2 regions of the Lentzea sp. HUAS12 genome follow, and region 1 is predicted to be linked to the other one. Evidence: riboswitches for the same ligand, from Rfam matches in the RefSeq annotation. Region 1 holds a riboswitch; the other holds the start of a gene.
The links. Region 1 has a riboswitch for thiamine pyrophosphate ahead of ND450_RS29940 (FAD-dependent oxidoreductase). Riboswitches for the same ligand answer to the same signal wherever they lie in the genome.
Positions count from the first base shown of each region.

Region 2: linked by a shared signal. The riboswitch ahead of ND450_RS27840 (thiamine ABC transporter substrate binding subunit) and the one ahead of ND450_RS29940 (FAD-dependent oxidoreductase) in region 1 are both predicted to bind thiamine pyrophosphate.

Region 1 covers NZ_CP099738.1:6,530,002-6,545,136, reverse strand. The annotation lists gene ND450_RS30000 (carbohydrate ABC transporter permease) at 1-689, opposite strand, end outside; gene ND450_RS29995 (sugar ABC transporter substrate-binding protein) at 700-1,974, opposite strand; gene ND450_RS29990 (GntR family transcriptional regulator) at 2,198-2,953, shown strand; gene ND450_RS29985 (MFS transporter) at 2,950-4,410, shown strand; gene ND450_RS29980 (threonine/serine dehydratase) at 4,488-5,402, opposite strand; gene ND450_RS29975 (threonine/serine dehydratase) at 5,399-6,328, opposite strand; gene ND450_RS29970 (hypothetical protein) at 6,392-6,880, shown strand; gene ND450_RS29965 (S1 family peptidase) at 7,407-8,390, shown strand; gene ND450_RS29960 (NADP-dependent oxidoreductase) at 8,442-9,362, opposite strand; gene ND450_RS29955 (TetR/AcrR family transcriptional regulator) at 9,412-9,975, shown strand; gene ND450_RS29950 (dioxygenase) at 9,958-10,719, opposite strand; gene thiE (thiamine phosphate synthase) at 10,751-11,389, opposite strand; TPP riboswitch at 11,416-11,527, shown strand; gene ND450_RS29940 (FAD-dependent oxidoreductase) at 11,522-12,478, shown strand; gene thiS (sulfur carrier protein ThiS) at 12,475-12,675, shown strand; gene ND450_RS29930 (thiazole synthase) at 12,677-13,432, shown strand; gene ND450_RS29925 (MarR family winged helix-turn-helix transcriptional regulator) at 13,509-13,952, shown strand; gene ND450_RS29920 (VOC family protein) at 13,955-14,407, shown strand; gene thiD (bifunctional hydroxymethylpyrimidine kinase/phosphomethylpyrimidine kinase) at 14,350-15,135, opposite strand, start outside.
Region 2 covers NZ_CP099738.1:6,113,740-6,128,874, reverse strand. The annotation lists gene ND450_RS27865 (BTAD domain-containing putative transcriptional regulator) at 1-1,029, shown strand, start outside; gene ND450_RS27860 (DUF6131 family protein) at 1,094-1,249, shown strand; gene ND450_RS27855 (mannosyltransferase) at 1,528-2,742, shown strand; gene ND450_RS27850 (glycoside hydrolase family 88 protein) at 2,659-3,639, opposite strand; gene ND450_RS27845 (4a-hydroxytetrahydrobiopterin dehydratase) at 3,699-3,992, opposite strand; TPP riboswitch at 4,027-4,137, shown strand; gene ND450_RS27840 (thiamine ABC transporter substrate binding subunit) at 4,130-5,128, shown strand; gene ND450_RS27835 (iron ABC transporter permease) at 5,104-6,744, shown strand; gene ND450_RS27830 (ABC transporter ATP-binding protein) at 6,744-7,694, shown strand; gene ND450_RS27825 (SDR family oxidoreductase) at 7,707-8,462, shown strand; gene ND450_RS27820 (ABC transporter permease) at 8,459-9,268, opposite strand; gene ND450_RS27815 (ABC transporter ATP-binding protein) at 9,265-10,269, opposite strand; gene ND450_RS27810 (hypothetical protein) at 10,266-11,336, opposite strand; gene ND450_RS27805 (response regulator transcription factor) at 11,493-12,206, shown strand; gene ND450_RS27800 (cell wall metabolism sensor histidine kinase WalK) at 12,203-13,462, shown strand; gene ND450_RS27795 ((deoxy)nucleoside triphosphate pyrophosphohydrolase) at 13,472-14,245, shown strand; gene trpS (tryptophan--tRNA ligase) at 14,252-15,135, opposite strand, start outside.

The sequences.
Region 1 (15,135 bases):
CCCGCCGCCTCGTAGAGGTCGCGCGGGATGCCGACGAGTCCGGCGTACAGCGAGAAGGCGAGGAAGGGGATCGCCTGCCAGATGATCAACAGGCCGACGACGGACAGCGTCGACGAGCCCGAGGAGAACCACGAGTAGCCGGCGAACGAGTCGAAGCCCAGCTGCACCAGCGTCTTGTTCAAGATGCCGTAGTTCTGGTCGAACATCCACTGGTAGACCGTGGTCGACGCGAGGATCGGCATGGCCCACGCGCAGAGCATCGCGATCTGCAGGGCGATCCGCACCCACGGCGTCAGCACGCGCATCAGCAGGGCGATGCCGAGGCCCGCGCCCACCGACGCCCCGACGACGGAGACGGTGAACACGACGGTCCGCAGCGAGACTTCCCAGAAGCGCTCGTCCTGCAGCACGGTCGTGTAGTTGTCGAGGCCCGTCCACACGATCTCGCCGCGAACCAGCTCGCCGAGGTTCAGCTGGCGGAAGCTCGTCACGAAGACGGAGACGACCGGCCAGCCGATCAGCCAGAGGATCGCGATGAGAGCGGGAGCGAGCAGCAGGTAGGGCAGCGCCCGGTCGAAGGCGCTGCCCCGGCGGCGGCGCTTGCGCGCCCCACCCGTCACGGCAGGCGGCAGCGCCGGAGGGATGTCCCCTGCCGGCGCTGCCGTTTCGGTCGTTTCGACGGCCGTCATCTCAGCTTGGCTAGGCCATGGCCTTGGTGATGGCGTCGCTCGCGTCCTTCGTGGCCTGGTCCAGCGACTTCGCGCCGGTCAGGTACGCGGTGAGAGCGTCCTTCAGCGGGTTCTGGCCCGCCTCGACGGCCGCCCACTTCGGGGTCACCGGGGTGACCTTGCCGTTGGGGGACGAGTCCGCCATGGCCTTGCCGATCGCGTTGCTCGCGAGCTTCGCGGTGTCCTTCGAGGTGCCGGGAACCGCGCCGCCCTCGGCGAGCATGTCCTGGTACTTCTTGGACGACAGCAGGGCCAGGTACTTCTTGGCCGCGTCCGCGTTCTTGGAGGACGCCGGGATGGCGAGGTTCGAGCCGCCGAGGAACACGGGGGCGGACGAGCCGGCCTTCTTGGACGGGATCGGGAAGGCCGCGGTCTTGGTGGCCAGGTCCGCGTTCGCCTTCACGGCGCCGCCGAGCTCCCACGGGAGGCCGACCATCATGCCGACGTTGCCCGTGCCGAAGACCTCCATCTGCTGGGGCTTCGCCTCGTCGATGTCAGCCGGGACCTTCTTGGTGGCCGACGCGTCGTAGATCGCCTTGTAGGCCTCGAAGCCCGCCTTCGCCTGCGGGGTGTCGAGCGTGCCGGTCCACTTGCCGCCGTCCTGCTTGGCGATGTCGCCGCCCTCGTCCCAGATGAGGGACAGCAGGAAGTACCAGGACTGACCGGGCAGGTACAGGGCCTGGAAGTCCGGGTTGGACGCGTTCGCGGCCTTGAGCTTGTTGATCGCGTCGATCCACTCGGCACGCGAGGTCGGCGGCTGCGCGACACCCGCGGCCTGCAGCAGGTCGGTGCGGTAGATGACCGTGCGGTTCGCGGCGTAGAACGGAACGCCGTACTGCTTGCCGTTCAGCGTCAGCGAGTCCTTGAGACCGCCGAGCCACTCGCCACCGTTGAACTGGCCCGCGTCAGCGGTCAGGTCGGCCAGCGTGCCCTGGTCGGCGAAGGACGCCGTCTGGGTGTTGCCGAGCTCGATGACGTCCGGCGGCGTGCTGCTGGCCAGCGCGGTGGTCAGCTTCTCCTGGATGCCGGTCCACTTCTGGACCTCGTACTTGACCTTGATGCCGTTCGCCGACTCGAACTCCTTGTTCAAGGCGTCGGTCAGGGTCGGCGCCGCGGAGCCGTCCATGAGCCACACGGTGATCTCTTTGGTCTCCGTGCCGCCACCGCTGCTCGTGCTCGTGCCACAACCTGACACGGCCACTGCCAGCGCGGCGGCACCGACAGCGAGTCCTCTCCAGCCCTTCACAGTTCGCGCCCTTTCACCAAGCCCGGCTCTCGGCCGGAACGTCCAAGTGGTGTAGACCAATGCGGAACAGCGTGTGCTGCGTCACCGCGTCTGTCAAGCGCGTGACCAAGACGTTGCGAAGTCATCGGACGAATTTCGGGACGGATGTCGGGGGTTCGGACGCACGAATCGACACGGACAAGGCATCCTTGTGATGCGTGACATGGAGTGCGAGGAGGAGGCCATGCTGGAGACGACGCCTGCATCAGGCGTGGACGCCAGGACGCGTGCGCAACGCGAACCCAAGTACTGGGGTCTCAAGCGGCACCTGCTCGACCTGTTGAGGGCGCTGCCGCCCGGTTCGCCGATCCCGACGGAACGGTCGCTGGCCGCGGAGTTCGACGTCTCCAGGACGACCGTCCGCCAGGCGCTCGCCGAGCTCACGGTGGAAGGCCGGCTGCTCCGTGTGCAGGGCAAGGGCACCTTTGCGGCGGAACCCAAGGTCGCCCAGAGGTTGCAGCTGTCTTCGTACACAGAGGACATGCGCGCCCAGGGCCGCGTGCCGTCGTCCAAGCTGATCGAGGCCTCCGAGATGCCCGCGGAGGCCGAGCTCGCGCGGCTGCTCGGCGTGCGTCCCGGCGCCAAGGTCCTGCGGCTGCACCGCCTGCGCCTCGCCGACAACGAGCCGATGGCCATCGAGACGACCCACCTCGCGCTGGGCCGCTTCCGCGGGCTGCGCCGGTACCTGGCGCCCGGCGCCTCGCTGTACCAGGTGCTGTCCGAGCGGTTCGGTGTCGAGATGGGACACGCCGAGGAGACGATCGAGACCGCCCTCGCGTCGCCTGAAGAGGCAGAACTGCTCGGCGCGGACATCGGCCTGCCGATGCTGCTGCTCTCACGGCACTCGTACGACACCGACGGCAATCCGATCGAGTGGGTGCGTTCGGTCTACCGCGGCGACCGCTACAAGTTCGTCGCCACGCTGAACCGGCCGTCTTGATCGCCTGGGGCACGCCACGCGCCCGCTGGGTGCTGACCACGACGATCCTCGGGTCGGGCATGGCCATGCTCGACGGGACGATCGTCAACGTGGCGCTGCCCAGGATCGGCGCGGAGTTCGACGCGTCGGTCACCGACCTGCAGTGGATCCTGAACGGGTACCTGCTGGCCCTGGCCTCGCTGATCCTGGTCGCCGGCTCGCTCGGCGACCGGTTCGGACGTCGTCGCGTCTACGTCGTCGGCGTGATCTGGTTCGGCGTCGCGTCGCTGCTGTGCGGTGCCGCGTGGAACGTCCCGGTGCTGGTGGCGGCCCGTGTGCTGCAGGGCGTCGGCGCCGCGTTGCTGACACCCGGCGCGCTGGCGATCCTGCAGTCGTCGTTCAACCGCGAGGACCGCTCGCGGGCGATCGGCGCGTGGTCGGGCCTCTCCGGCGTGGCCACCGCCGTCGGGCCCCTGGTCGGCGGACTGCTCGTGCAGGCCTGGTCGTGGCGGCTCGCGTTCCTGGTGAACCTGCCGGTGGCGGCCCTGTGCGTGGTTCTCGCGCTGCGGTTCGTGCCGGAGTCGCAGGACGACGAGGCGGGCCACCCGAACTACCTGTCCGCCCTGGTCGGCGCCCTGGGCCTCGCGCTGCTGACGGGCGGTCTGGTCGAGCAGTCCTACCTGGTGGCCTTCGCCGGACTGGTCGCGATGATCGCGTTCGGCGTGGTGCAGAAGCGGTCGTCCGACCCGCTGGTGCCACCGGAGCTGTTCCGCAACAGGACGTTCCTGGTCTCGAACGTCCTGACGTTCCTCGTCTACGCGGCGCTGGGCGGCGTGATGGTGCTGCTCGTGCTGCAACTGCAGATCTCGCTGGGCTACTCGCCGACGGCGTCGGGCCTGGCCAGCGTGCCGATCACGATCATCATGCTGCTGGCCTCGTCGACGTCCGGGCGCATCGCCCAGCGCTACGGTCCCCGGTTGCAGCTGATCGTCGGGCCGATCCTCGTCGGTGTGGGCATGCTGTTGCTGCGCAACGCCACGCCTGGTGCCTCGTACGTGACCGGTGTGCTGCCCGGTGTGCTGGTGTTCGGCGTCGGCCTGGCGATCGTGGTGGCCCCGGTGACCGCGACCGTGCTCGCCTCCGCCCCTGATCACCACGCGGGTGTGGCTTCCGGCGTGAACAACGCCGTGGCCCGCACCGGCGGCCTGCTCGCGACGGCCGTGCTGCCCGCGGCCGTCGGGTTGACGGGCGACGACTACACGAACCCGGCCGTCATGACCGCCGGGTGGGAGATGGCCCTCGTGCTGTGCGCGGTGGCCGCGATCATCGGTGGCGTGCTGGCCTTCGGCGTGGACAACCGGGTGCTGGCGGCGGCGCCGGAGCAGCAGGAGGCGCCGCACCCCGGCGAGTGCCTGCACTGCGGGGTGGAGGGGCCGCCGACGCACATCCGGTCGGGCGGGGAGAGGGCGCCGCTGTAGGGGCCGGTGCCTGCGGCACTCCGCACCTACCACCTACCACCTACCGCCTGCTGCCAGCCGCAGCCCGGCGTCCCAGCTCAGCCCGCCAGCAGCCTCGCCAGCAGCGCGGGCTCCACGTTCCCGCCCGACACCACCGCGACCCCGCCCCCGCCCCCGCCGATCTTCTCCTGCGCCGCCACCGCCACGGCCCCACTGGGCTCCGCGACCAGCCGCGCCTGCCGGGCCAGCCGCGCCATCGCCCCGAAGATCTCGTCCTCCGACACCGTGACCACGTCGTCCACGTACCGGCCGATGTGCTCCCAGGTGAGCGCCGAGGGCTCATCCCTCAACGCGTCAGCGGCCGTCTGAGCGCGCTTCAGCGGGTCCCAGCGCACCAGTTCGCCCGTTGTGAGCGATTCCGCGATGTCCGCGGCCAGCTCGGGTTCGGCGCCGAGCACGCGGACGTCCGGGCGCAGCGACTTGATCGCCGTCGCCACGCCGGAGATCAGACCGCCGCCGGACATCGGCACCACGACGGTCTCTACGTCCGGCAGGTCCTCGAGGACTTCGAGGCCGATGGTGCCCTGGCCGGCGATCACGTCGGGGTGGTCGAACGGCGGGATCAGGGCCGCGCCGCGGTCCGCGACCAGGGCTTCCGCGCGTTCGACGCGTTCGGTGATGCCGACGATGAAGACCTCGGCACCCAGCGCGCGGGTGGCCTCGACCTTGACCGCCGGGGTGTTGTCCGGCATCACGATCGCGGCCGGGACGCCGTGCAGGCGGGCCGCGTAGGCCACGGCCTGGGCGTGGTTGCCGCTGGAGTACGCGACCACGCCGTTCGACCTGTTCTCCAGGCGTGCCAACGCGTTCAGCGCGCCGCGGAGCTTGAACGCGCCGATCGGTTGCAGGTTCTCCGGCTTGATCCATCCAGTTCCGAACGGCAGCAGCGGCGTTCGCACGACGTGGGGCGCGATCACCGCCGCCGCCGATCGGATGTCTGGGAGCGCGATCATCCGAGGATCGACGCCAGGAGGGTGGGCTCGATGTTGCCGCCGGAGACCACCGCGACGGCCGGACCGTCCGGCAGCTTCGCGTTGAGGTACGCGGCGACGGGCACGGCGCCGCTCGGCTCGGCGACGACCCGCGTGCGGCGCGCGATCTGGTTCACGGCGTCGCGGATCTCGTCCTCGGAGACGGTGACGAAGTCGTCGACGAGCTCGCTGATGTGGGCCCAGGTGAGTTCCGACGGCTCGGCGCGCAGGCCGTCCGCGATCGTGCGGGCGCGGTCGTGCGCGTTCCAGCGGACCTGCTTGCCCTCGGCGAACGACGCGGCGGCGTCGCCGGCGAGCTCGGGTTCGACGCCGATCACGCGGACGTCCGGGCGCAGCGCCTTGACCGCCACCGCGACGCCGGAGATCAGTCCACCACCGCTCACCGGCACCAGAACCGTTGCCACGTCGGGGAGATCGGCGATGATCTCCAGACCGGCGGTGCCCTGGCCGGCGATCACGTCCGCGTGGTCGAACGGCGGGATCAGCGTGGCGCCGCGCTCCTCGACCAGTTCGTACGCGCGGGACTCGCGCTCGGTGATGCCGACGACGAACACCTCGGCGCCGTGCGCGCGCGTCGCGTCGATCTTGAGCTGCGGGGTGTTCTCCGGCACGACGATCGCGGCCGGCATGCCGAGGGTCTTGGCCGCGTAGGCGACCGCCTGCGCGTGGTTGCCGCTCGAGTACGCCACGACACCGCGTGCCCGGTCCTCGGAAGGTATGCGGGACAACGCGTTCACGGCACCGCGGATCTTGAACGCACCGATCGGCTGCAACGACTCGGGCTTGATCCACAGGCCGGAGTCGAAGGGGAGCAACGGGGTGCGGACGACATGCGGGGCGATGGCGGCTGCGGCCGCGCGGACGTCTTCGAGGGTCACCAGGCGCATGGGTCGATGATGCACGTCACCGGGGCACAACCGGTGAACTGTGCCCAACGTCCTACGGGTGTCATGTCTGAGAAGGAGAAGATCACCCCCGTCAAGCTCATCGCGAGTGTGCTCGCGGCCACCACAGCAGCCGTTCTGAGCCTTCGCCTCAACCTCGTCGGCACCATCGTCGGTGCGATCCTCGCGAGTGTCGTCACGACCGTCGGCGCCGTGTTCTACCAACGGTCGATGGAACGCGAAAAGCGTTGGCAGGTAATAGCTGTCGGCGGTCTGCTCGTGTTCGTCGTGACCGTCCTCACCGCGACGAGCGTCCAGCTCGTGACCGGCAAACCCGTGACGGCCGATACGGGCAAACCGTCCACAAGCACCCATACCGAGACGCACACCGAGACGACGAAGACCGAGACGGTCACCGTGACGGTCCCGCCGAGCGCGTCCACCCCGTCGTCGTCGGGCAGCACGACGACCACCGAACCCACGACGACGTCGACAGGTTCCGGACAGCCGAGCGACAGTCCCGCGCCCTCCTCCAGCGCCGACCCCATTCGGTGATCAGTTCACTACGTTGAGCGATAGTTAACTGTCAATGGCTACGCACCGGAGTTGATCTGTCGTGAGCTGTGACACACTTCGTTCACGTTCGAGGCGGGGCGTCATAGCCAAGAGTTCCGCAACTTCACTCGAACGGGCGAAGTAAATCGGTCATAACAGACCGGGAGGAGGCGCAATGAGGCTCGTGGTACGTCCGCTTGAGCCCGGCGCCTGCCGTGGACTCGCGTTGCGACCGAGGACGGGAGGGGTGGGGCGACCCCTGCCGCCGCCCCACCACCCGTCCCCCTAGAGCCCCCGAGAGAGGTCCCTGCAACCGACTCTCGGGTTCCCCTGCACCCGAAAGTGAGGGAGACGCTTGATGAACCGCACGAGTGCGGCCCGTGTAACCGGTGCCGTGTTGCTCGCCACCGGAGTCGTCACTGCTCTCAGCGTACCGGCGTTTGGCGCCCCTGCCGCACCAGTCGCCCCAACCGGTTCCGATACGGAGAGCTACCCGGCCGAATTGCTCCAAGCGGTGGAGCGTGATTTGGGCCTGAACGCTGACCAGGCCCGCGTCCGGTTGGCCTCTGACCAGAAGGCGAGCGAGGTCGCGGAGTCCGCCAAGGCGTCTCTGGGCGACGCGTTCGGCGGAGCCTGGATCGACCAGGCGAGCGGCAGACTGACCGTTGCCGTGACCAAATCAGGACTCTCCGTGACCGGTGCGGACACCCAGGTCGTGAAGAGCTCGCTCGCCCAGCTCAACGGGACCAAGTCGGTCCTCGACATGATGAGCGCGCCCAAGTCGATCACGAGCTGGCGCGTCGACGAGAAGTCGAACGCCGTCGTGGTCGAGGTCAACAAGAACGCGCGGGACGCGGCGGCGGACAGCTTCATCGCCACCGCGAAGTCCATCGGCTCGACCGTCAAGGTCGAGGAGGTGACCGAGAGCCCGACGCCGCTGTACGACTCGCGCGGCGGTGACGCCATCTACATGGGCGGCGGCCGCTGCTCGCTCGGCTTCTCCGTGACGGGCGGCTACGTCACGGCCGGCCACTGCGGCACCACCGGCACCGCGGTCTCCGGCTTCAACCGCGTCGCCCAGGGCACCTTCGCCGGCTCGGTCTTCCCCGGCAACGACTACGCGTGGGTCCGCACCAACGCGAACTGGACCTCGCGGCCGTGGGTGAACCGCTACAACGGCACGAACGTCGTCGTGAAGGGTTCCACCCAGGCGGCGGTCGGCTCGCAGATCTGCCGTTCCGGTTCCACCACGGGCTGGCGCTGCGGCACGGTCCAGGCGTTCAACCAGACCGTGAACTACCCGCAGGGCCAGGTGCGCGGCCTCACCCGCACCAACGCCTGTGCCGAGGGTGGCGACTCGGGTGGTTCGTGGGTGGCGGGCTCCGGCTTCGGCCAGGCCCAGGGCGTGACCTCCGGCGGTTCGGGCAACTGCTCGTCCGGCGGCACCACGTACTTCCAGCCGGTCAACCCGATCCTGTCGCGCTACGGCCTGACCCTCACGCGGGGCTAGTCCTGAGCTGAGAGCGCCGCGGCACCTGCTGGTGTCGCGGCGCTCTCGCGTTCATCGGACCAGCACGATCTTCCCGTGGGCATGGCCCGTCTCGCTCAGCCGGTGCGCGTCGGCGGCCTCGGCGAGGGGGAAGACCCCGGCGAGCGGCACGGTGAACGAGCCCCGCTCCGCGAGCGCGGCCGCGATGGCGAGACCGTGCAGCGCTTGAGGATCCGAGCCGGGACCGCCCGCCGTGTGGGTCAGCCGAACCCCGTGCTCGCCGGACAGGTCGGCGATCGTCACCACGCGGTCCGGCGAGCCGGCGATCGCCACCAGGTCCGGCACCGGGCCCGCGCAGTGCAGGACGGCATCGACGGCCCGGTCGGCGGAGAGCGCCGAGACCCGGTCCGCCAGCCCTTCGCCGTGGACCACCGGAGTCGCGCCCAGTTCCGCGACGAAGTCCTGCGTGGACGGCCCGGCCGTGCCGATCACGTTCGCTCCCCGCGCCGCCGCCAGTTGGAGCGCCACCGTTCCGACGCCTCCCGCCGCACCCGCGATCAGCACCGTCAGGCCGTCGCGCACGTCCAGCAGGTCCAGCGCCCTGGTGGCGGTCTCGACGTTGGCCGCCGCTCCGCCCGCCTGCTCCCAGCTCAGCGCCGACGGCCTGGGCGCCCACGCCGCCAGCACCGCGAACTCGGCGTTGGCGCCGCCGAGCCGGGCCAGGTCGACCATCCCGAACACCTCGTCGCCCACCTCGACACCGCTCACCCCCTCGCCGACCTCGTCGACGACCCCGGCCGCGTCCACGCCCGGCACGTGCGGGAGCGACAGCCGCGCGCCGAACCGTCCCGCGCGCAGTCCGGCGTCGGCGGGCGTGACCCCGGATGCCCGCACGGCGATCCGGATCTGGCCAGGGCCCGCGTGCGGTTCGGTGACCTCGGCGACGTGCAGCACGTCGGCGGGCCCGTACTCGGTGAACTGGAGTGCTCGCATGGCCGCGAAATTAGTGGAACAGGGCGTCCGCTTAGAGGAAACTGAGACGGTGACGGCGAATCTGACCCACAACCTGCGTTCGGACGCCCAGGACAACCGCGACCGGATCATGGCGGTCGCGCGCGAGGCGTTCGCGACGGAGGGCCTGGACGTGCCGATGCGCGAGCTCGCCCGCCGGGCCGGGGTCGGTCCGGCGACCCTCTACCGCCGCTTCCCCACCAAGGAGGCGCTCGTGGTGGAGGCCTTCTCGGAGCAGATGGCGGCGTGCACGGCCGCGGTCGACGACGGGCTGGCGCACCCCGACCCGTGGCTCGGCTTCTGCCACACGGTGGAGGAGATCTGCCGGCTGCACGTGCTCGACCGCGGGTTCGCGGCGGCGTTCACGACCGCCTACCCGCGGGCGATCGACTTCGGCGTCGTGCGCGAGACGGCGTTTCACAAGCTCACCGAGCTGATCCGCCGGGCCAAGGCGACCGGGAGGCTGCGCGCGGACTTCTCGGTCGACGACCTGGTGCTGCTGCTGATGGCGAGCGGGGGCGTCCGCAACGGGACGCCCGCGATCGCGCGGCGGCTCGCCACCCTGTTCCTCGAAGGCTCAGCTGAACTGCACTGATCGCTTCGAGAGCCCGTACCAGAAGCCCTCGACGCTGGTGCGCGCCTTCTCGTCGCTCGCCGCGCCGAGGGCGACGAACAGCGGTGCGAAGTGCTCGGTCCGCGGGTGGGCGATCCCGGCGGCGGGCGCCTTCACCTGGAAGTCCAGCAACGCGTCCACGTCACCGGCGGCCAGCTGCCGGTGCGCCCAGTCGTCGAACTCCTTCGACCACGACGGCGGCTCGTAGTCCGGTCCGGCCGGGAAGTTCACGCAGCTCAGGTTGTGCGTCATGAACCCGCTGCCGACGATCAGGACGTTCTTGTCCCGCAACGGCGCCAGCTTGCGGCCGACCTCGTGCAGCTTGCGCGGGTCGAGCGTGGGCAAGGACATCTGCAGCACCGGCACGTCGGCGTCCGGGAACATCTCCTTGAGCGGCACGTAGGCGCCGTGGTCGAGGCCGCGTTCCTCGTCCTGCTCGACGTGGCCGCCCAGCAGCTTGCGGACGTCGTCCGCGAGCTCCGGCGCGCCCGGTGCCTCGTAGGTCACGTCGTAGTACCGCTGCGGGAAGCCCCAGAAGTCGTAGACCAGCGGCACGGTCGTGGTCGCGCCGATGGTCGTCGGCGCCTCCTCCCAGTGCGCGGAGACCATGAGCACGGCCTCCGGGCGCGGAAGGGCGGCGGACCAGTCCTTGAGCTCTCTGGTCCACGTCTCGTCATCGGCCAGCGGGGGAGCCCCGTGGCTCAGGTACAGCACAGGTGCGCTCACGTCTTCGAGCGTACGCCTTTTAGTTCAAATTTCAACGATCAAGTTCGGATTTGAACAACTCGGCGGCGCGGCGGGGGTCCTCGGCGTCCGTGATGGCCCTGACCACGACGACCCGGGTCGCGCCGGCCTGCTTCACCTCGTGCAGGTTCGTCAGGTCGATGCCGCCGATCGCGAACCACGGGCGATCGGTCCTGGTGGCGCGGACGAGGTCGAGGCCCGGTGCGGGGCGGCCCGGCTTGGTCGGGGTCGGCCAGCAGGGGCCGGTGCAGAAGTAGTCGACGCCGGGTTCCCCGGCGGCCGCCGTCATCTGGTCGACGTCGTGGGTGGAGCGGCCGATCACCACCTCGTCGCCGATGATCCTGCGGGCGAGCGGCACGGGCAGGTCGTCCTGGCCGAGGTGCAGCACGTCGGCGTCGACGGCGTGCGCGATGTCGGCGCGGTCGTTGACGGCGAGCAGCTTGCCGTGGCGTTCGGTGGCCTCGGCGAGGAGCTCGATCGCCTCGATCTCCTGCTTCGCCTCCAGTGACTTGTCCCGCAACTGGATGATGTCGACGCCGCCCGCGAGGGCCGCGTCCGCGAACTCGGCCAGATCAGGCCGGTTCGGCGTGCAGAGGTAGAGGGTCGCGTCGGCGAGTCGTTGCCTGATCAGGTTTCCGTCGAGTCCTGGCACGCACGCACGTTAACCGTTATGTTGAAGGCGGTCCGCACGGGAGCCTGGAGAACACCGGGCTGAGAGGGAGCGTGGTTCGCTCCGACCGTCGAACCTGATCCGGGTCATGCCGGCGCAGGGAGCGTGAATGCCTTGAGCAGTGTGGAAGTGGCCGTCCTGGGTGGCGGCGTCATCGGTCTGTCCGCGGCCCTGTCCGCGGCACGGGCCGGGTTCTCCGTCTCCGTCACGGACCTGGGCTCGCCGCACGCGGGTTCGCGGGTCGCGGGCGGGATGCTCGCACCGCTGACGGAGGCGTGGCCCGGCGAGGAAGCCGTGGTGGCGCAGGGTGTCGAGGCCCTCGCGCTGTGGCCGTCGTTCGCCGCCTCGATCGGCGTGCCGCTGTTCGACGCCGGAACGCTGGCCGTCGGCACGCAGCCGGGCGACCTCGCCGACCTGCGGCACGCGGGGGAGTTGCTGACCTCGCGGGAGATCCGGGCCCTCGAACCCTCGCTCGGGCCGGCGGTGCGCGGTGGCGTGTACGCGTCCGGTGACCTCGCCGTCGACAACAGGCTGCTGCTTTCCGCACTGCGGAAGGCTTGTCGCGAGGCCGGTGTTCTCTCCGATGTGGACGGACGGGTCACGGTGATCGCGGCCGGGGCGTGGAGCGGGTCGCTGCACCCGGCTCTGCGGGACGTGATCCGCCCGGTCAAGGGCGAGATCCTGCGGCTCACACACCGCCCCGGAGCGTTGCCGCCACCCCGTCACACCATCCGCGCGCTGGTCTCCGGCCGTCCCGTCTACCTGGTGCCGCGCGACGACGGACTGGTCGTCGGCGCGACCCAGTACGAGGCCGGGTTCGACACCGACGTGTCCGTCGCGGGCGTGCGGGACCTGTTGCGCGACGCGGAAACCGTGCTGCCGGGCATCGCCGAGTACGCCCTGACCGAGGCCGCCGTGGGGTTCCGCGCGGGCAGCCCGGACAACGTCCCCGTCGTGCGGTGGCTGGAGCCCGGCGTGATCGCGGCGACGGGTCACCACCGCAACGGTCTGCTGCTGGCCCCGCACACCGCACAGGTCGTGGTCGAGCTGCTTCGAGGAGGAACTTCGTGAGGGCACAGGTGAACGGGACCTCCCGCGACCTGGCCGAGGGCACGTCGGTGGCCGCGGTCGTGACGCTGGTGGGGGCACCCGAGAAGGGCGTGGCGGTGGCCTTGGACGGTGCCGTGGTGCCGAAGGCGTTGTGGGACTCGACGATCGTGCCGGACGGTGGCGTCGTCGAGGTGCTGACCGCGGTCCAGGGAGGCTGACGTGGACGATCCGCTGATCATCGCGGGCCGGGAGTTCCGCTCCAGGCTCATCACCGGCACGGGCGGAGCCGCGAACCTGTCGGTGCTGGAACGGGCCCTGGTCGCGTCCGGCACCGAGCTGACGACCGTGGCGATGCGCCGGGTCGACGCGGCCGGGCAGACCGGCGTCCTGGAGTTGTTGCGGCGCCTTGGAATCGAGGTCCTGCCGAACACCGCGGGCTGCCGCACCTCCGCCGAGGCCGTGCTGACCGCGCAGCTCGCGCGGGAGGCGCTGGAGACGAACTGGGTCAAGCTCGAGGTCGTCCACGACGAGGAGACCCTGCTGCCCGACCCGGTCGAGCTGCTGGACGCGGCGGAACGGCTCGTCAACGACGGGTTCGTCGTCCTGCCGTACACCAACGACGACCCGGTGCTGGCGCGGAAGCTGGAGGACATCGGGTGCGCGACGGTCATGCCGCTGGGTTCTCCCATCGGCACGGGGCTGGGAATCCGCAACCCCCACAACATCGAGCTGATCACTTCTCGTGCATCTGTTCCAGTAGTTCTCGACGCGGGCATCGGCACGGCCTCGGACGCCGCTCTCGCGATGGAACTCGGCTGCTCAGCGGTCCTGTTGGCGACCGCCGTCACACGAGCCCAGGACCCGGAACGGATGGGCGCCGCCATGCGTTGTGCGGTCGAGGGCGGACGGCTGGCGCGCTTGGCCGGACGGATTCCGCAGCGCTTTTGGGCCCAAGCGTCTTCGCCGGGTCTCTGAGTCGCTACCTTGGGTACTCACGTGTTGGGGGATGATTGAGCACTAGCTGAATTCCCGCCGAGGAGGACGACAAGCCGTGACGGCCCCCATTGACGCCGAGGTCGAGGACGCGACCGCGCGCCTGTACCTGGCGATCGGCCGGCTGGCCCGGTTGCTGCGACGCACCGGTTCCCCCGGCCTCGGCCCCGGCGCGGTCTCCGCGCTCGCCACCCTCGCCCGGTGCGGCCCCATGCGTCTGGGCGACCTGGCGACCAAGGAGGGCGTGGCGCCCCCGACGCTGTCCCGCATCGTCGCCGCGCTGGTCGAGGCCGGGTACGTGAAGCGCGAACCCGACCCGCAGGACGGCCGCGCCTGGCTCGCCACCCCCACGCCCGAGGGCGAGACGATGGTGTCCGGCGTGCGGTCCGCGCGGGTGCGCGAGCTGCAGCGGCGGATCGAGCAGCTGACGCCCGAACACGTCGCCGCGCTCGTGAGCGCCCTGGACGCGCTGGAGACCCTGGTGGGCGAGGAGTCCAAGTAGCCGTGAAGTCGCGGACCGCCGGCATGTGGTGGGGGACGTCGATCGAAGCCCCCGACCCCGGTGCCCTGGCGCGGTTCTACGCCGAGCTCCTCGGATGGCACGTCGGCCACGAGGAGCCGGGCACCGCGATCGTGGCGGCCTCGCCGAACGGTCCGTTCTTCGTCTTCCAGCAGGCGGACGGCTACCGGCCGCCGGTCTGGCCACCCGAGGACGGGCGGCAGCGCCCGATGATGCACTTCGACTTCCAGGTCGGTGACCTGGAATCGGCCGTCGCCGAGGCGGTGGCGCTGGGGGCGGTTCTCACGGAGTTCCAGCCGCAGCCGCACGTCCGGGTGCTGCTGGATCCCGCGGGTCACCCCTTCTGCCTGTGCCTCGACGAGGGTGCGCAGCAGGGTCCTCAGCCGCCGAGCCTCCAGAACGGTGACACCGGTCCCGAGCCCGCGCCCAGCGGGTAGGCGGCCTCGACGGACTTCACGATGAAGTCCTTGCCGAACCGCACCGCCTCCGGCACCGAGGCACCGCGGGCGAGCGCCGAGCTGATCGACGACGCCAAGGTGTCGCCACTGCCGTGCGTGTGCTCGGTGTCGTAGCGAGGCCCGGGCAGTTCGATGAACTCACGGCCGTCGTAGAGCAGGTCGAGGCACTCCGGGTCGTCCCACATGTGGCCGCCCTTCACCAGCACCCACTGCGGACCCATGGCGTGCAACGCCTCCGCCGCCACGCGCTGGTCCTCGCGGTCCTTCACCGCGATGCCGGTGATCAGCCGCACCTCGTCGAGGTTCGGCGTCACCAGCGTCGCGCGCGGGAACAGCAGGCCCCGCAACGCGTCCAGGGCGTTGTCGGCGAGGAGTTGGTTGCCGTGCATGGAGGCCGAGACCGGGTCGACGACGAGCGGGGTCCTCCCCGCCCCGATGCCGACGCGGTCCAGCGCGGGCGTGACGGCCTCGATGATCTGCGCCGACGCCAGCATGCCGGTCTTCGCCGCCTGCACGCCGATGTCCTCGGCGACCGAGACGATCTGCGCCGCGACCGTGTCCGCCGGGATCTCGACGACGCCCGTGACGCCCAACGAGTTCTGGACCGTCACGGCCGTCAGCGCGACACAGCCGTGCACTCCGCACGCGAAGAACGTGCGGAGATCGGCCTGGATGCCCGCACCACCGCCGGAATCGCTTCCGGCGAT
Region 2 (15,135 bases), 420 kb from region 1:
GCAGCCGAACGGTTCGGCGAGCTGTCGCAGGACCAGCAGGTCGAAGCGCAGCAGCGGATGTTCGACCACTACGTGCACACCGCGCTGAAGGCGAACAGCCTGACCGAGCCCAGGGCCAGGTGGACGTCGATGGCACCTCCGTCGCCAGGGGCCGTGGTCACGCCGATACCGGACGTGCAGGCCTCGAAACTCTGGATCCAGGTCGAGCAGCCGGTGCTCCTGGGCTTGGTGAGGGAGATGGTGGCGGCAGGTGCGGATGACCTCACCTGGCGGCTGGTCTACACGCTCCACCTCTCCATGCTGCGTCAAGGACTGCTGGCCGAGGTCGAGGAAGTTGAACTGCTCGCGCTGGCCGCGGCACAACGACGGGACGACGTGTTCGGCCGACAGCGCCTTCACCGCGCTCTCGGTGGGATCTACATGGCGAAACGGGCTTTTCTCGAGGCCGAGTTCCACCTGCGCTCGGCACTGCGTTGTGAAGAGGAGATGGACAACGTCGACGGCCAGGCTGACGTCTCGCGCGGGCTGGCTCTCGTGTACGAGGAACTCGGGCAGCACCAACGGTCGCTGGACATCTTGGCCGGTTTGTACCCGAAGCTCTCCGACCTCGGCGAGTACCAGCGAGGCTGCTACCTCGCGGCATACGCGCGGGCTCACCAACAGGTCGGTGACCGCGAACGGGCGATCGAGCTGTGCATGGAGGCGGAGGTGTCGTTCGCCGGGTACACAGGCCCGCTGTCCATGCCCCACGCGAACAACGCCGAGACGCTGGGGGACATCCACGTCGAGCTGGGCAGTTACGCCGAGGCCGTCCACAGCTATCGGCTGTCGGTCGACCGGATGCGGGAGATGCACCACACCTACTACCTCGGAGAGGGCCTCGTACGGCTGGCGAAGGTCCACATCCTGCTGGGGGAGCACGACGCCGCACGAGAACACCTGGCGGAAGCCCTGCCGATCTACGAGATGTTGCGGCACCGCGGCACCGAGGAAGCGCGCAAGCTGCTTATATCACTGACGAATGTATGAAGCGAGGTTTGTACCTACCGCGGTCGGGTACCTCTACATCAGGATTCCCCACCTGGAGGTTGGAATGATCGTCCTCGGTCTGATTCTGCTGGTCGTCGGATGGCTGATGGGTATCAGCATCCTGACGACGCTGGGCGTGGTGCTCCTGGTGATCGGCGCGATCCTCGCCGTCCTCGGCGCGGTCGGCAAGCCGATCGGCGGCCGGGCTCACTACTTCTAAAGACTCATCGCTCACCGTTCCTCCCCTCGGAAACGGTGAAGGGGGAGCCTCCTTTGTGGAGGCTCCCCCTTCTTTTTGTCTCACAACGGTTTCACACGTTGTTCCTCGTGCGTGCGGCAGCGGCGAACACTCCGAACGCGACCCCCAGCATGGCCAGAGCGGCGACAGCGGCAACAACAAGATCAACAGACATGATCAGAAAAACTCCCTCTTGCGATCTCTCCCGTCCTTATGACGCCGGGGTACCCCACAACGTTGCCTCGGGTAACGTTTTCGGGGTGAAACTCCGTGCTGTGGAAGCGCGAGTGCTCTCCGTAGCGCCGTGGCTGTTCGCGTTGTCGGTGCTCGGGCACCTGTTCATGGTCGCGTTCCAGACGAAGATGACCATGATCGACCTGCTGGTGTACCGCAACGGCTCGCCGCACCTGTTCTCCGGCGACCTCTACGAGTGGCGGCTCGACCAGTACGCGGACGTGTTCCCGCTGCCGTTCACCTACCCGCCGTTCGCGGCCGCGATCTTCACGCCGATGAGCTGGGTGCCGTGGGAGGCCTCGCGCTGGATCTGGCAGCTGATCTGCCTGGGCTGCCTCTACTACATCGTGCACGTCACGCTGAAACTGCTGAAGCTGCAGGACCCGCGCCGCGTGATGCTGTGGACCGCGCTGACGCTGTGGATCGAGCCGGTCCGCACCACGCTCAACTACGGCCAGATCAACCTGGTGCTGGTCGCGATCCTCATCGGCACGCTCGCCAGCGCGCGCAACTGGATCGGTGGGGCGGGGGTCGGTTTCGCCGCGGGCATCAAGCTCACGCCCGCGATCTCGGGGCTGTACTTCCTGATCCAGCGGCGGTGGATGGCCGCTGTGTGGTCGTTCGTCGCTTTTGTGGTCGTGTACGGGATCGGCTGGGCGATCTCGCCGTCGCAGTCGGACAAGTTCTGGTTCCAGCTCCTCGGTGACGCGAGTCGCGTCGGGCCGGTCGGCAGCGCCATCAACCAGTCACTGCGCGGTGCGTTGAGCCGCACGGTCGGTTACGACGTGAAGACCGGGCCGATCTACATCGTCGCCGTGCTCGTCGCCGCGGCGTTGACGTGGTTCGCGGTCAGCAGGACGAAGGACGTGCTGGCGTTGATCGTCAGCGTGCAGATGCTCGGCCTGCTCGTCTCGCCGATCTCGTGGAGCCACCACTGGGTGTGGATGGTGCCCGCCCTGCTGTGGCTGGTCTACGAGGGCGGGCACCTGCTCTGCAAGATCACCGCCGGCCTGTGGGTGCTGCTGACCGGCGGTTACCTGATCTCGTTCCTGCTGCTCGCCCAGCCGAACATCTGGGACTTCCCGCGGCCGTGGATCTTCGTCGTGCTCGGCTGGGGTTATCCGGCCGCGGGCGTGCTCACGCTGGTCGCGATCGGGCTAGCAGCCCGGCGTCAGCGGGACGAGCTGCTGTCCGGCGAGCAGGAGGCTGCCGACGGCGAACCCAGCCGAGTCGCCGGCTGACGCGGGCTTGAAGGAGTTGCGGGCCGCGGTCCAGCCGAGCAGTCCGCCGGCGTCGAGCGCGGTCAGCAACGCCTGCCAGCCCTTCTGAGCGTGCGGCAGGTAGGTGGCGCGGTCGAGCACGCCCGCGTTGACACCCGCCGCGATCGCGTAAGTGATCATCGCGGTGGCGGCCGAGTCCTTGCCGGTGGCGCCCCAGAAGCCGTCGTGGCGTTGCAGGAACGTCAACGTCCGCACGCTCTTGGCCAGCGTCCTGGCGTACTCGGCGCGGTACGGGTGGTCGGCGGGGAGCGCGACCACCGCCTTGGCCAGGCCCTGCACAGCCCAGCCGTTCGTCTGCGCGTTCAGGCTCCACAGGCCCGTGAACTCGTTGAACGTGCGCGCCTTGAGGCTCTGGTAGGAGCGGAACGAGTAGTCCAGCATCGCCTGGTCGTGGTCGGCGAGTGCGATCCGCGTGAACGACGGCAGCGCCATGTTCAGCGCGTCCGGCGACCTCCAGTACGTGCCACCATCCCGCACCTGGGCGCGCAGGTTGTCGCGCAACGGCTGCAGCACCTCGGGTTCCGGGTGGAAGTACGCCACGTCGAGGTACGGCTCACCGGTCGCCTGCGCGTCCGGGGCGAAGGGGTGCGCCGGGTCGACCGGCAGCAGGTAGTGGTTCGCCTGCACCCACGGCCACGTCTTGTGGTTGCTGATCCCGGTCGTCCGCACCTGGGCGAGGTTGCCGGTGTGGAAACCCGCGTTGGACCAGGTGTTCGCCGCGAGATCGGTTCCCCTGGTCACCCAGGCCTGGCTGGCCTCGATCATCGTGTCCGTCACGGCACAGGGCACGGCCTGGGCCGCGGCCGGGACGAGGAGGAGACTGCCGGCCAGCGCCACGACGAACAGAGGTGTGCGCATCCGCATGAGGGTGTTCCCTCTCATTTCCGCGGGCGGCGGCAGCGCACATCTTGACCGAATCAGGCCAGGGCGTCCAGGACTCCGTCGATCTCCTCGGCGAGACTCACGTCCAGGGCGGTGATTCCTCCCTTGTAGTGCGTGCTCAGGCGGAATGTCAGCGTCTTGTAGCGGATGTCGATGTCCGGGTGGTGGTTGTCGTTCTCGGCGATCTCCGCGATCCGGTTCACGACCATGATCGCCTTGGAGAAGCTCTCCAGCTCGACGGTCTTCACCAGTGCCGCGTCCTGCGGGCACCAGCCGGGGAGTTTCGGCAGCAGGTCGTCCAACTGATCGTCGCTCAACAGCTCGGCCATGTCCTGATCGTCCCACCACGTCACGTAAGCTGCGCGTTTACCACGGGAGTCCGGTGAAGCGCCGGGCTGAGAGGAGGGCTCGCAAGCCCTCGACCGTCCACCTGATCCGGGTCATACCGGCGTAGGGAGAGGTTGCTGTGAGAAGGATTTGTGCTGTTTTCGCTGCTCTGGCGCTGACGGGCTGCTCGGCCGGCACGTCGACCGCGCCGCAGTCGCGCGAGGTCACGCTGGTGACCCACGACTCGTTCGCGGTGAAGCAGGAGGTGCTGGACGAGTTCCAGAAGTCCTCGGGCATCACCGTGAAGCAGCTCGCGAGCGGGGACGCGGGCGAGCTGACGAACAAGCTGGTGCTGACCAAGTCGAACCCGATCGGCGACGTCGCGTTCGGCGTCGACTCGACGTTCGCGTCGCGTGCCCTCAGCGAGGGCGTGTTCGCCGAGTACGCCTCGCCGGAGGCCTCGAAGGGCGCCCAGCGGTACAAGGCCGACGACTCGAACCGGCTCCAGGCCGTCGACGTCGGTGACGTGTGCCTCAACATCGACCCGGCCAAGCTCACGGCCGGCGAGCCGAAGTCGTACGAGGACCTGGTCGACCCGAAGTTCAAGGACCAGCTGGTCGTCGAGAACCCGGCCACGTCCTCGCCCGGTCTCGCGTTCCTGCTCGGCACGATCGCGAAGTTCGGCGAGGACGGCTGGCAGGAGTACTGGACCAAGCTCAAGGCCAACGGCGTCAAGGTCGTGAGCGGCTGGGAAGAGGCCTACAACCAGGAGTTCTCGGCCACCAAGGGCACCCGGCCGATCGTGGTGTCGTACGCGTCGTCGCCGTCGGCGGAGGGCGGCAGGACCAAGGCCGTGCTCGACACCTGCTACCGCCAGGTCGAGTACGCGGGCGTGCTGTCGGGCGCCAAGAACACCGAGGACGCCAAGAAGGTCCTCGACTTCCTGCTGGGCGAGGAGTTCCAGGCCCAGGTGGCCGAGCAGATGTACGTGTACCCGTCGCGCGAGGGCGTCGCGCTGCCCGAGTCGTGGGCCAAGGACGCGCCGCTTCCCGCCTCGCCGCAGTCGTTGCCCGCGGACGAGGTGAAGGACAACCGCGAGGCGTGGGTCGAGCAGTGGCGCAAGCTGGTGCAGGGCTGAGTTCGCGGACGGGCGGGCCGGTTCGCCGGATCTCCGCTCGTGCCGGGTGGTCGGCGGCAGCGCTGCTGCCGCTGGCCTTCCTCGCGCTCTTCTTCGCCTGGCCGGTCCTCGCGATCGTCGACCTGGGCCTGCGCGAGGGCGGTGTGCTCGCCGCGGTCCTCGAAGCCGACACCTGGGAGCTCGTCGCCTTCACCCTCGGCCAGGCCGCGGCCTCCACGCTCGTGGCGGTCCTCGCCGGCATGCCGCTCGCGTTCGTGCTGGCACGCTGCGAGATCCGCGGCCTCGGACTGGTCCGCGCGGCCGTGATGGTGCCGTTCGTGCTGCCGACCGTCGTGGTGGGCCTGGCTTTCCGGACGTTCTGGCCCGACGGCGGGCTCCTGCCGATCGTGCTGGCCAACGCGTTCTTCAACGTCGCCGTGGTCGCGCGGACCGTCGGCGGGCTGTGGGCGCACACGGATCGGCGCGCCGAGGACGCGGCGCGGGCGTTGGGTGCCTCGCGGCCGCGGGCGTTCGCGTCGGTGGTGCTGCCCGCGCTGGCGCCGGCGATCGGGTCGGCCGCCGCGGTCGTGTTCCTGTTCTGCGCCACGAGTTTCGGCGTCGTGCTGGTGCTCGGCGGGTCGCGGTACCGGACGCTCGAGACCGAGATCTACCTGCGGACGGTCGAGCTGTTCGACCTGTCCGGGGCGGCCGCGTTGTCGTTGCTGCAGTTCGCCGCCGTGCTGGCGGTGCTGGTGCTGGGAGCTCTGGCCCGGCGTCGGCGCGAGACCGCGCTGGCGTTGCGCGGCAGGGAGGAACTCGCCCGGAAGCCGTCCGGTGGTGAGTGGTACGTGGTGACCGCCGCGTTCGCCGTCGTCGTGGCGTTGCTGACGCCCGTGGTCGGGCTCGTGGCGCGCTCACTGTCCACTCGGGACGGCTGGAGCCTCGCCGGGTACGTGGCGCTGAACACCCGGGGCGACCGCGGAACGCTGGCCGTGACGGGGATCGACGCCGCGGTGAACTCGCTGCGGACGGCCTTCGACGCGACCCTCGTGGCGCTGGTGGTCGGGGTGTTCTCGGCCGTGGTGCTGGTCGGGTTGCGCAGGTCGGGGGCCCGGTTCGCCGAGGTGCTCGACACGGCGTTGATGCTGCCGCTCGGGGTGTCCGCGGTGACGGTCGGCTTCGGTTACCTGATCACGATGGACGCGCTGCCCGGCGACTTCCGGACGTCGCCGATGCTGGTGCCGCTGGCCCAAGCTCTCGTGGTGACGCCGTTGATCGTGCGGATGGTGCTGCCGGTGCTGCGGGCCGTCGACGAACGGCTGCGGCAGGCGGCGGCGACCCTGGGCGCCTCGCCGGCGCGGGTCTGGCGTGAGGTGGACCTGCCTCTGGTGGGCCGGTCTCTGGCCGCCGCGGCCGGGTTCGGGTACGTGGTGGCGCTGGGCGAGTTCGGGGCGACTAGTTTCCTGGCGCGGCCGGACGCGCCGACGTTGCCGGTGGTGATCGCGCGGCTGATGTCGCGGCCGGGGGAGTTGAACAGCCAGATGGCCTACGCGGCGTGCGCGCTGCTGATGGTCGTGACGGTCGGGTGCGTGCTGCTGATCGAGCGGCTGCGCGTGCCGGGCAGCGGGGAGTTCTGATGGCACTGCAGCTGGACTCGATCACCGTCCGCTATGGACGGACGGCCGCGGTGTCGGACGTGTCGCTGGAGGTGGCCGACGGCGAGGTCGTGGCGTTGCTCGGGCCCTCGGGGTGCGGGAAGTCGACGTTGCTGCGCACGGTCGCCGGGCTGGAGAAGCCCTCCGCCGGTGCGGTGCGGTGGGACTCCGCCGACCTGGCCGGTGTCCCGGTGCACCGGCGCGAGTTCGGGCTGGTGTTCCAGGACGGCCAGCTGTTCCCGCACCGCACGGTCGCCGGCAACGTGGCGTTCGGCCTGCGGATGAAGAAGACCGAGCGCGAGGCGCGGGACAAGCGCGTGCTGTCGCTGCTGGAACTCGTCGGGCTCGAAGGCTATGCCGACCGCCGGGTCACGCAGCTGTCCGGCGGTGAGCAGCAACGGGTCGCGCTGGCACGTGCTCTGGCGCCCTCGCCCCGGTTGCTGCTGCTGGACGAACCGCTGTCAGCGCTGGACAGGGCGTTGCGCGAACAGCTCGCGGTCGACCTGGCCCGGCTGCTGCGCGAGGCCGCGACGACGGCCCTGGTCGTGACGCACGACCACGACGAGGCGTTCACCCTGGCCGACCGCGTGGCGATCATGTCGCGCGGCCGGATCGTCCAGGTCGGCCCGCCCGCCGAGGTGTGGTCGTCCCCCGTGGACGTGGAGACGGCGAAGTTTTTGGGTTGCAACAAGTTCGTGCCCGGTTCGTTCGTCGGGCTGGACGTCGAACGAGTCGGGTTGCGGGCCACGGCGCTGCGGGTCGACCCCGACGGCCTGCTGGAGGGCACCGTCGTCGAACGGGTCCACCGGCGCGACCACGTGCGGCTGCTCGTGGAGATCGGCGGCGAGGAGTACGAGGCCGTCGGGCCGGTGTCCGTCGGCGACCGCGTGCGGCTCGCAATCGACTTGGACGGCGTCGCGCGCGTCGGGTAGGCATGGAGCCCTATGGGACTTCTCGAGGGACGCGTCGCGCTGGTCACGGGTGTGAGCCGGCGGCAGGGAATCGGCTACGCGATCGCCTCGCGGTTGCGCGGGCTGGGCGCCGAAGTGTTCGTGCAGCACCACGTCGCACACGACGTCTCACAGCCGTGGGGCGCCGACGACGTGGACGAGGTGCTGGCGGACCTCGGCGCTTCAGGGCTGGCCGTCGACCTGGCCCGGCCCGAGGCGCCGGAGGAGTTGCTGGCCGCGGCCGTCGAAGCGTTCGGACGGGTCGACGTGCTGGTGTGCAACCACGCGCGGTCCGGTGGCGACGGCTCGCTGGCCGAGGTGGACGCGGCGATGCTCGACGAGCACTACGCGGTGAACACGCGGTCGTCGATCCTGCTCGCGCAAGCGTTTGCCAAGCGGTGGACCGGGAACGACGGCGGGCGGGTCGTGTTCCTGACGTCGGGGCAGAACCTCGGCCCGATGCCCGGCGAGGTGGCCTACGCGGCCTCGAAGGGGGCGCTGGCGGCGATCGTCGCGACGCTGTCGCACGAGCTCGCGGACCGGGGCGTCACCGTCAACGCCGTGAACCCCGGCCCGACCGACACGGGGTGGGCCGGACCGGAGCTCACGGAACTGGTGAACGAGCGGATGCCGTTGAAGCGCTGGGGCCGGCCGGACGACGCCGCCCGGCTGATCTCCTGGCTGTGCACCGACGACGCTCAGTGGATCACCGGTCAGGTGATCAACAGCGAAGGCGGCTTCCGGCGTTAGTTGTCCTTCGTGATGAGGCGCATCGCGGCCAGGCCCGTGCCGATCAGCAGGTAGCAGCCCGCGAGCAGCGTGCTGTCCCAGATCTGGCCGAGCGGGATCGGGTCGCGCATCACGTCGATCAGGCCGGGGAAGCCGGTCGTGATCAGGAACGGGTGCAGCCAGTCGAGTGACGGGAACTGCGACAGCACCTGGAACACGATGATCGTCGTCATCGTCGCCGCCTGCACCACCAGCGGGTGCTCGGTGGTCGCCGAGACGGCGAGGGCGACCGCGCCGATCGACACCATCTGGAACGTCACCAGGACGATGAACAACGCGATGCGCAGCAGGCCTTCGCCCGTGCCCAGCGTGGTGCCGGACAACGTCATCATGCCGTCGGAGCCGAGGAACGCGGTGCCGGCGATGATGCCGACGACGGCCATCAGCGTGACGGCGAACAACGACATCGCGGTGAGGCCGAAGAGCTTCACGAACAGCAGCCGCACGCGCGACACCGGTGCGACCAGCAGGCCGCGCAACGTGCCGTGCTGCGCCTCGCCCGCCAGGCCGTCCGCCGCCCAGATCGACGCCACCAGCGGCAACAACAGGTTGAGCGACAGGAACAACGTGAAGATCGGCACGACCAGGCCGTTGCCCTGGATGATCGCGGCGAGTCCCGGGCCGCCGCCACCGCCCTCGTCGTCGCCCGCGGTCCAGATGCCGAAGCTGATGATGATCGGCACCAGCACCAGGCCGAACAGGCCGATGATCGTGCGAGGCCTGCGCAGCATCCAGCGCACCTCGGAACCGAACTGACGCGTGATCATCGCCGTCCCCCGTCCAGGGTGTCCACGGCGGACATCCCGCGCTCGGCCTCCTCGGCCTCGGTGAGCCGCGCGAACAGCTCCTCCAGGCCCGTCTTCCAGCGCGTCGCCTCGAAGACGCGGGCGCCTCCCTGCACGAGCGTCTCGATCACCTGCGGCGCGCTCGTCCCCGCGAGCTCGACGCGCAGGCCGTCACCGAGCGGGCGCGCGGAGATCTTGGCCTGCCGCAACGCGCTCAGCGCCTTCTCGACGTCCGGCGTGATCACCTGCAGCGCGGATCCCCCCGCCTGCAGGAGCTCGGTCAGCTCTCCTTGCGCCACCACGGTTCCGCGGTGCAGCACCGCGACGTGCGTGCACGTCGCCTCGACCTCGCTCAGCAGGTGGCTCGACACCAGCACCGTGCTGCCGGCCGCGTGCAGGTCCGCGATGATCTTGCGGATCTCCCGCGTGCCCGCCGGGTCGAGGCCGTTGGTCGGCTCGTCGAGCACGACGAGCTTGCGCGGCACGAGCAACGCCGCGGCCAGGCCGAGGCGTTGCTTCATGCCGAGCGAGTACCCCCGGTACCTGCGGTGGGCCGCCTGGGCGAGCCCGACGCGTTCGATGGCGTCCTCGACCGCCTGCTTGATCTCCTTGCGAGGCAGCAAGGGCTCGAACGCGGCACACCTGACGAGGTTCTCCCGTCCACTGAGGAACGGGTGGAACCCCGGACCCTCGACCAGCGCGCCCACGTGGGGCAGCGCCTGCTCGGCTCCCTCCGGCAGCGGCCGTCCGAGCAGTTCGATCTCCCCCTGCGTGGGGCGGACCAGCCCGAGCAGCATCCGGATCGTGGTCGTCTTGCCGGACCCGTTGGGGCCCAGCATGCCGAGCACGGCTCCTTCCGGCAGCTCGAGGTCGACGCGGTCGACGGCGACCGTGCTCCCGTACTCCTTGCGCAGTCCCTTGGTCCGCGCGGCGACAGCGGTCTTCGAAGGCGCTGTCACCGGCGCGCTGGTCGAGGTGGTCACTTCACCTGTCCGATCGTGTCGAACAGCACCTGCTCCGGAACGGCGCCCGCGACCACGCGGCCGTCGTCGGAGATCAGGATCGTGGCGACCTTGGTGGTGAACAGCTGGCCGCTGCCCCAGGTGCCGCTGACCTTCTTCGTGAACTTGTCGACCAGACCCTGTGCCTCGGCCGGGACCTGCGTCATGGCCTGGGCGGGAATCCTCGCGCCGACGACCGTGTCCCAGCCCGTGCCGAAGATCTGCGGGTCCTCACCCTGCAGGGCCTGCTCGAGACCCAGCTCGGGCGTGCGGTCCGCCCGCTGCTCCTTGGCCTCCGGCGTGGTGACCTTGGCGTTGGCGGGCGGCGTGAACTCGAACAGCTTCGAGTCCTGCGGGCCGACGTTGATCTCGCTGAAGCCGACCGTGCCCGCGGGCTCGCTCGTGCCGTTGGTCAGGACGGCGACGCGCAGCGGCATCTTGAGCTCGGAGTCGACGGCGACCCGCACCTCGCGGATCAGCGTCTTCTCGCTGGCCTTGGGGGTCAGCACGAGCTCGTAGGCGGCACGGTTCGCGACGCGCGCCGTCCCGTCCACGCTGATCTCGCTGAACTCCTTGGTCAGGCCGACGATCTGCTTGGCGGCCTCGGCCGGGTCGACCGACTTGGCCTTCTCGTCGGCGGGCTTCGGCTCGTCCGCCTTGTGCTCGGACTTCGTGACCTCGTTGTCCGCGGAGTTCCACGCCCACGTGGTCGTGCCGTCGTTGACGATGGTCTGCTCGGACTGGCCGTTCGGCAGGGCGGCGCGGAACTTGCCGTTGCCGTCGGTCCAGATGCGGGCGCTGTGCTTGCCGTCGGCGAGCTGCGGGATCTCGGCGATCGACGGGAGGCCGAGCTTGTTGTCGACCTCCACGGTTCCGCCGAACGCGCCGGGCTTGCTCGTCAGGACCTGCTCGACGAGCGCCTCCGGGGAGACGTCCGGAAGGGTGGGCGGCTGGCCCGCACCCGCCGGCATCGCGAGCAGGCTCAGGCCTGCCGCTCCGGTGATCACACCGGCCGCCGCGGCGGCCAGGGTCACCTTTCGCTTGTTCATCAGTGGTTCCCCTCCTCCAAGGGCTTGTACCCATAGCTTGGTGGTGGGTTGCTGAGATGGTGCTGAGACTACTCGGACCTGCGGTTTCCCGCCTGCGCCCTGCTTTTTTCTGAGAGTCGGCTGAGATCTTGCGGGCAGCTGAGAGCCTCGGGCGGCATGCTGTGCGGTGTGAAGCCTCGAGTGCTGGTCGTGGACGACGAAGCCGGCGTGCGCCGGGCGTTGGAGCGTGGCCTGTCGGCCGAGGGCATGGAGGTCGTCACGGCCTCCGACGGGCCCACGGCGTTGCGGGTCGCGCTGACCGGGGCGTTCGACGTGGTGCTGCTCGACATCATGCTGCCCGGCCTGTCCGGGTACCGCGTGCTGCAACGCATGCGGGCCGACGGGGTGCGCACGCCCGTGCTGATGGTGTCGGCCAAGGACGGCGAGGTCGACCAGGCGGACGGGCTCGACCTCGGCGCCGACGGGTACCTCGTCAAGCCGTTCAGCTTCGTGGTGCTGGTCGCGCAGGTCAGGGCGTTGCTGCGGCGCGGGGGAGGGGCCCGTCGCAAGCTGACGCTGGGGCACCTGGTGATCGACCGCGGGCTGCGCGAGGTCAGCTGGGGCGGGCAGGACGTGTCGCTGTCGCCGCGCGAGTACGCGGTGCTCGACGTGCTGGCGTCGCGCGCGGGATCCGTGGTGACGAAGGACGAGCTGCTGCGGACGGTCTGGGGGGACGAGCAGGCGGCCACCCGCAACGCCGTCGAGGTCTACGTCGGGTACCTGCGGCGCAAGCTGGAGGCCGTCGGGGCGGGTGAGGTCGTGCGGACGATCCGCGGCCACGGCTACATCGCGTCCACCCCCGACCTCGACAGCGCGCTCGGCAACAGGTGAACCCTCGCCGCTGGTGGTTGCGGCGGACGCTGCGCTTCCGCATCACCGTGGTCGCCACCGGGGTGGCGTTGCTGTGCCTGCTGGCCTTCACCGGGTTCGCGCCCGCGTTGATCGGGTTGATCCAGATCACCGCGGTGGACCAGGAGCTCGCCAGGTCGGAACCGCGCCTGCTGGACGTGGCGGGGTCCCCTGTGGACGGTGGGCCGCCGCTTCCCCTGACGGCGCAGGACGTCCGGGTGCTGAGGTCCGGGGAACCGGTGCTGCGGCTGGAGGGGGAGTCCGCGCTGCGGTTCCGCGGGCGCGTGGTGTTCGCCGGCGACGGGACGCCCCGGCTGGAGGTCTACGCGAGCACGTTGCTCGGGTACGGCAAGGCCAACACGCTGGGCACGCGCTGGCTGGCCGTCGCGGCGGTGCTCGTGGCCGGGTTCGTGGGGATCGCGACCTGGCTCTCGGTGCGGTCGTCGTTGCGGCCCGTCGAGCGGATGCGCGTCGCCGCGGGCGAGCTGCCGCACGGCGAACGGCTGCCGGTGCCGCTCGCGCGGGACGAGCTGCAGGCGTTGGCCGAGGCGTTGAACGCGCTGCTGGCCAGGCGGGACGAGGCCTCCGACCGGCTGCGGAGGTTCACCGGCGACGCGGCGCACGAGCTCCGCTCGCCGGTCGCGTCGGTGCGGGCGCAGGCCGAGGTCGCGGTGGCGCACCCGGACCCCGACTTCTCCATCGAGGTGCTGGAGTCGGTGGTCGAGGAGTCGATCCGGCTCAGCGCGCTGGTGGAGTCGCTGCTGATCCTGGCGCGCGCCGACACCGGGGCGCCGCCGCGCGCCGAGGCGGTGGACCTGGTGCTGGAGGCGGAGGCGGCGATCTCGCGGCTCGACACGGAGTTGCTGGTGCGGCTCAACGCGCCCCCGTCGGCGTGCCTGGTGTCGGCCACGCGCTCCGAGGTCGAGCTGGTGCTGGACAACCTGCTGCGCAACGCCGCCCGGTACGCGTACTCAACGATCACCCTGACGCTGGTGCCGGTGGGCCGGGACGTGCGGCTGCTCGTGGACGACGACGGGCACGGGATCCCCGCCGAGCACCGCACCAAGGTGTTCGACCGGTTCTACCGGGTGGAGGAGGACCGCGGGCGCCGCTCCGGCGGGTTCGGGCTGGGCCTCGCGCTGGTGGCGCACCTCGTGCAGCGCCGCGGCGGGTCGGTGCGGGCCGCGGAGTCGCCCGCCGGTGGTGCGCGTTTGGAGATCCGCTGGCCGTCCTGGTAGCAAGCTCCGGTGCCAGAGTTGCGAGCGTCGGCGCTGGTCGACGCGCCTGTTTCGGTGGTGGCGGGTGCCCTGGTGGACACGTCGCTGATCACGGGTCTCGGTGTCCGGGCCTCCGGTCCGCTGCTGTGCGTGGGAGATGCCCTGGCCGGGCCGTTCGGGGTCCGGTTGACGGTGACGCGCGCCGATCTGTCCGGTGTGTCGGCCGCGGGTGACTTCCTGGAGCTGCACACGGATCTCGTCGTCACCGGGGCCGGGACGATGGTGATCGACCGGGTCTCGTGGAAGTCCGTGCGCGGCGTCGTCGGGCGGTTCGCCGACGTGACCGTCGCGCGCGGGATCGCGTTGCGGGTGCTGGAGAAGCGTTCGGCGTTGCTGTCCCGCCGGTGCGCGGAACTGGCCGGGGCGCGGGTGGTGGTCGGCGCGGCGGTCGTCCGGGGTGGACGGTTGCTGGCGCAGCAGCGCTCCTTCCCGGAAAGCCACGCGGGGCGGTGGGAACTGCCCGGCGGACGGGTCGAGCCCGGCGAGAAGCCCGAGGACGCGCTGGTGCGCGAGTGCGTGGAGGAGCTGGGCGTCCCGGTCGTCGTCGGCCCGCAGGTCGGCCCCGACGTGCCGTTGAAGCGCGATCTGGTGTTGCGGATCTTCGCCGCGGAGCTCGCCGGCGGTGAGCCGGAAGCGTTGGAGCACAACGCTGTCCGGTGGCTCACCGCCGACGAGCTGCCCTCCCTGGACTGGCTGCCGGCCGACCGGGTGCTGGTCCCGGCCCTTCAGCAGCTGCTCACCTGATGCTCCTCAACTGAGCCCGGACAGGCGCAGGGCCGCGTTCAGCCGGTGCTGGGCGCGCTCCCTGGCCCGGTCGGCCCCGGCCGCGCGGATCCTGTCGAGCTCCGCGGGGTCGGCGAGAAGCTCCAGGGTCCGGTCGCGCACGGGCTTGAGCTCCTCGATCACCGCCTCCGCCACCACGTCCTTGAGCTCGGCGAACCTGCTCGTGTAGTCCTCGGGCTCCTTGCCGGTGCAGGAGGCGAGGATCTCGACGAGGTTCGCGATCCCGTCGGTCGACGACACGGCCCGGCGCACCTTGCGCCGCACGAGGTCCGGCTCGTCCAGCACGAACACGACCCCGGCCGAGTTCTGCGCCGACTTGTCCATCTTGCGCGCCGGGTCCGACAGGTCCTTGATGCGCGCCCCGACCTTGGGCACCACCGCGTTCGGCACGATGAACGCGTCCCCGTACGCGTGGTTGAACCGCCGCGCGAGCGCCCGCGCCAACTCGACGTGCTGCAACTGGTCCTCGCCCACCGGCACCTCCGCGGTGCCCTGCAACAGGATGTCCGCCGCCATCAGCACCGGATAGGTGAGCAGGCTCAGCCGCACCGACTCGCGCCCGAGCGACTTCTCCTTGAACTGGATCATCCGGGCCGCCTCCCCGTACGTGCAGGTGCACTCCAGGACCCAGTTGAGCGCCCCCAGCTCGCGGATGAGGTCGCTCTGCACGCACACGCTGGCCGGGTCGATGCCGGACGCGACGAGCACCGCGAGCTGCTCGCGCGTCATCGATCGCAGCCGTTGCGGGTTGTGCGACGACGTCATCGCGTGCAGGTCGCTGATGAAGTACACGTCCTCGTCGGTGCCCTCCTTCGCCCACGTGCGCAGCGCCCCCAGGTAGTTGCCGAGGT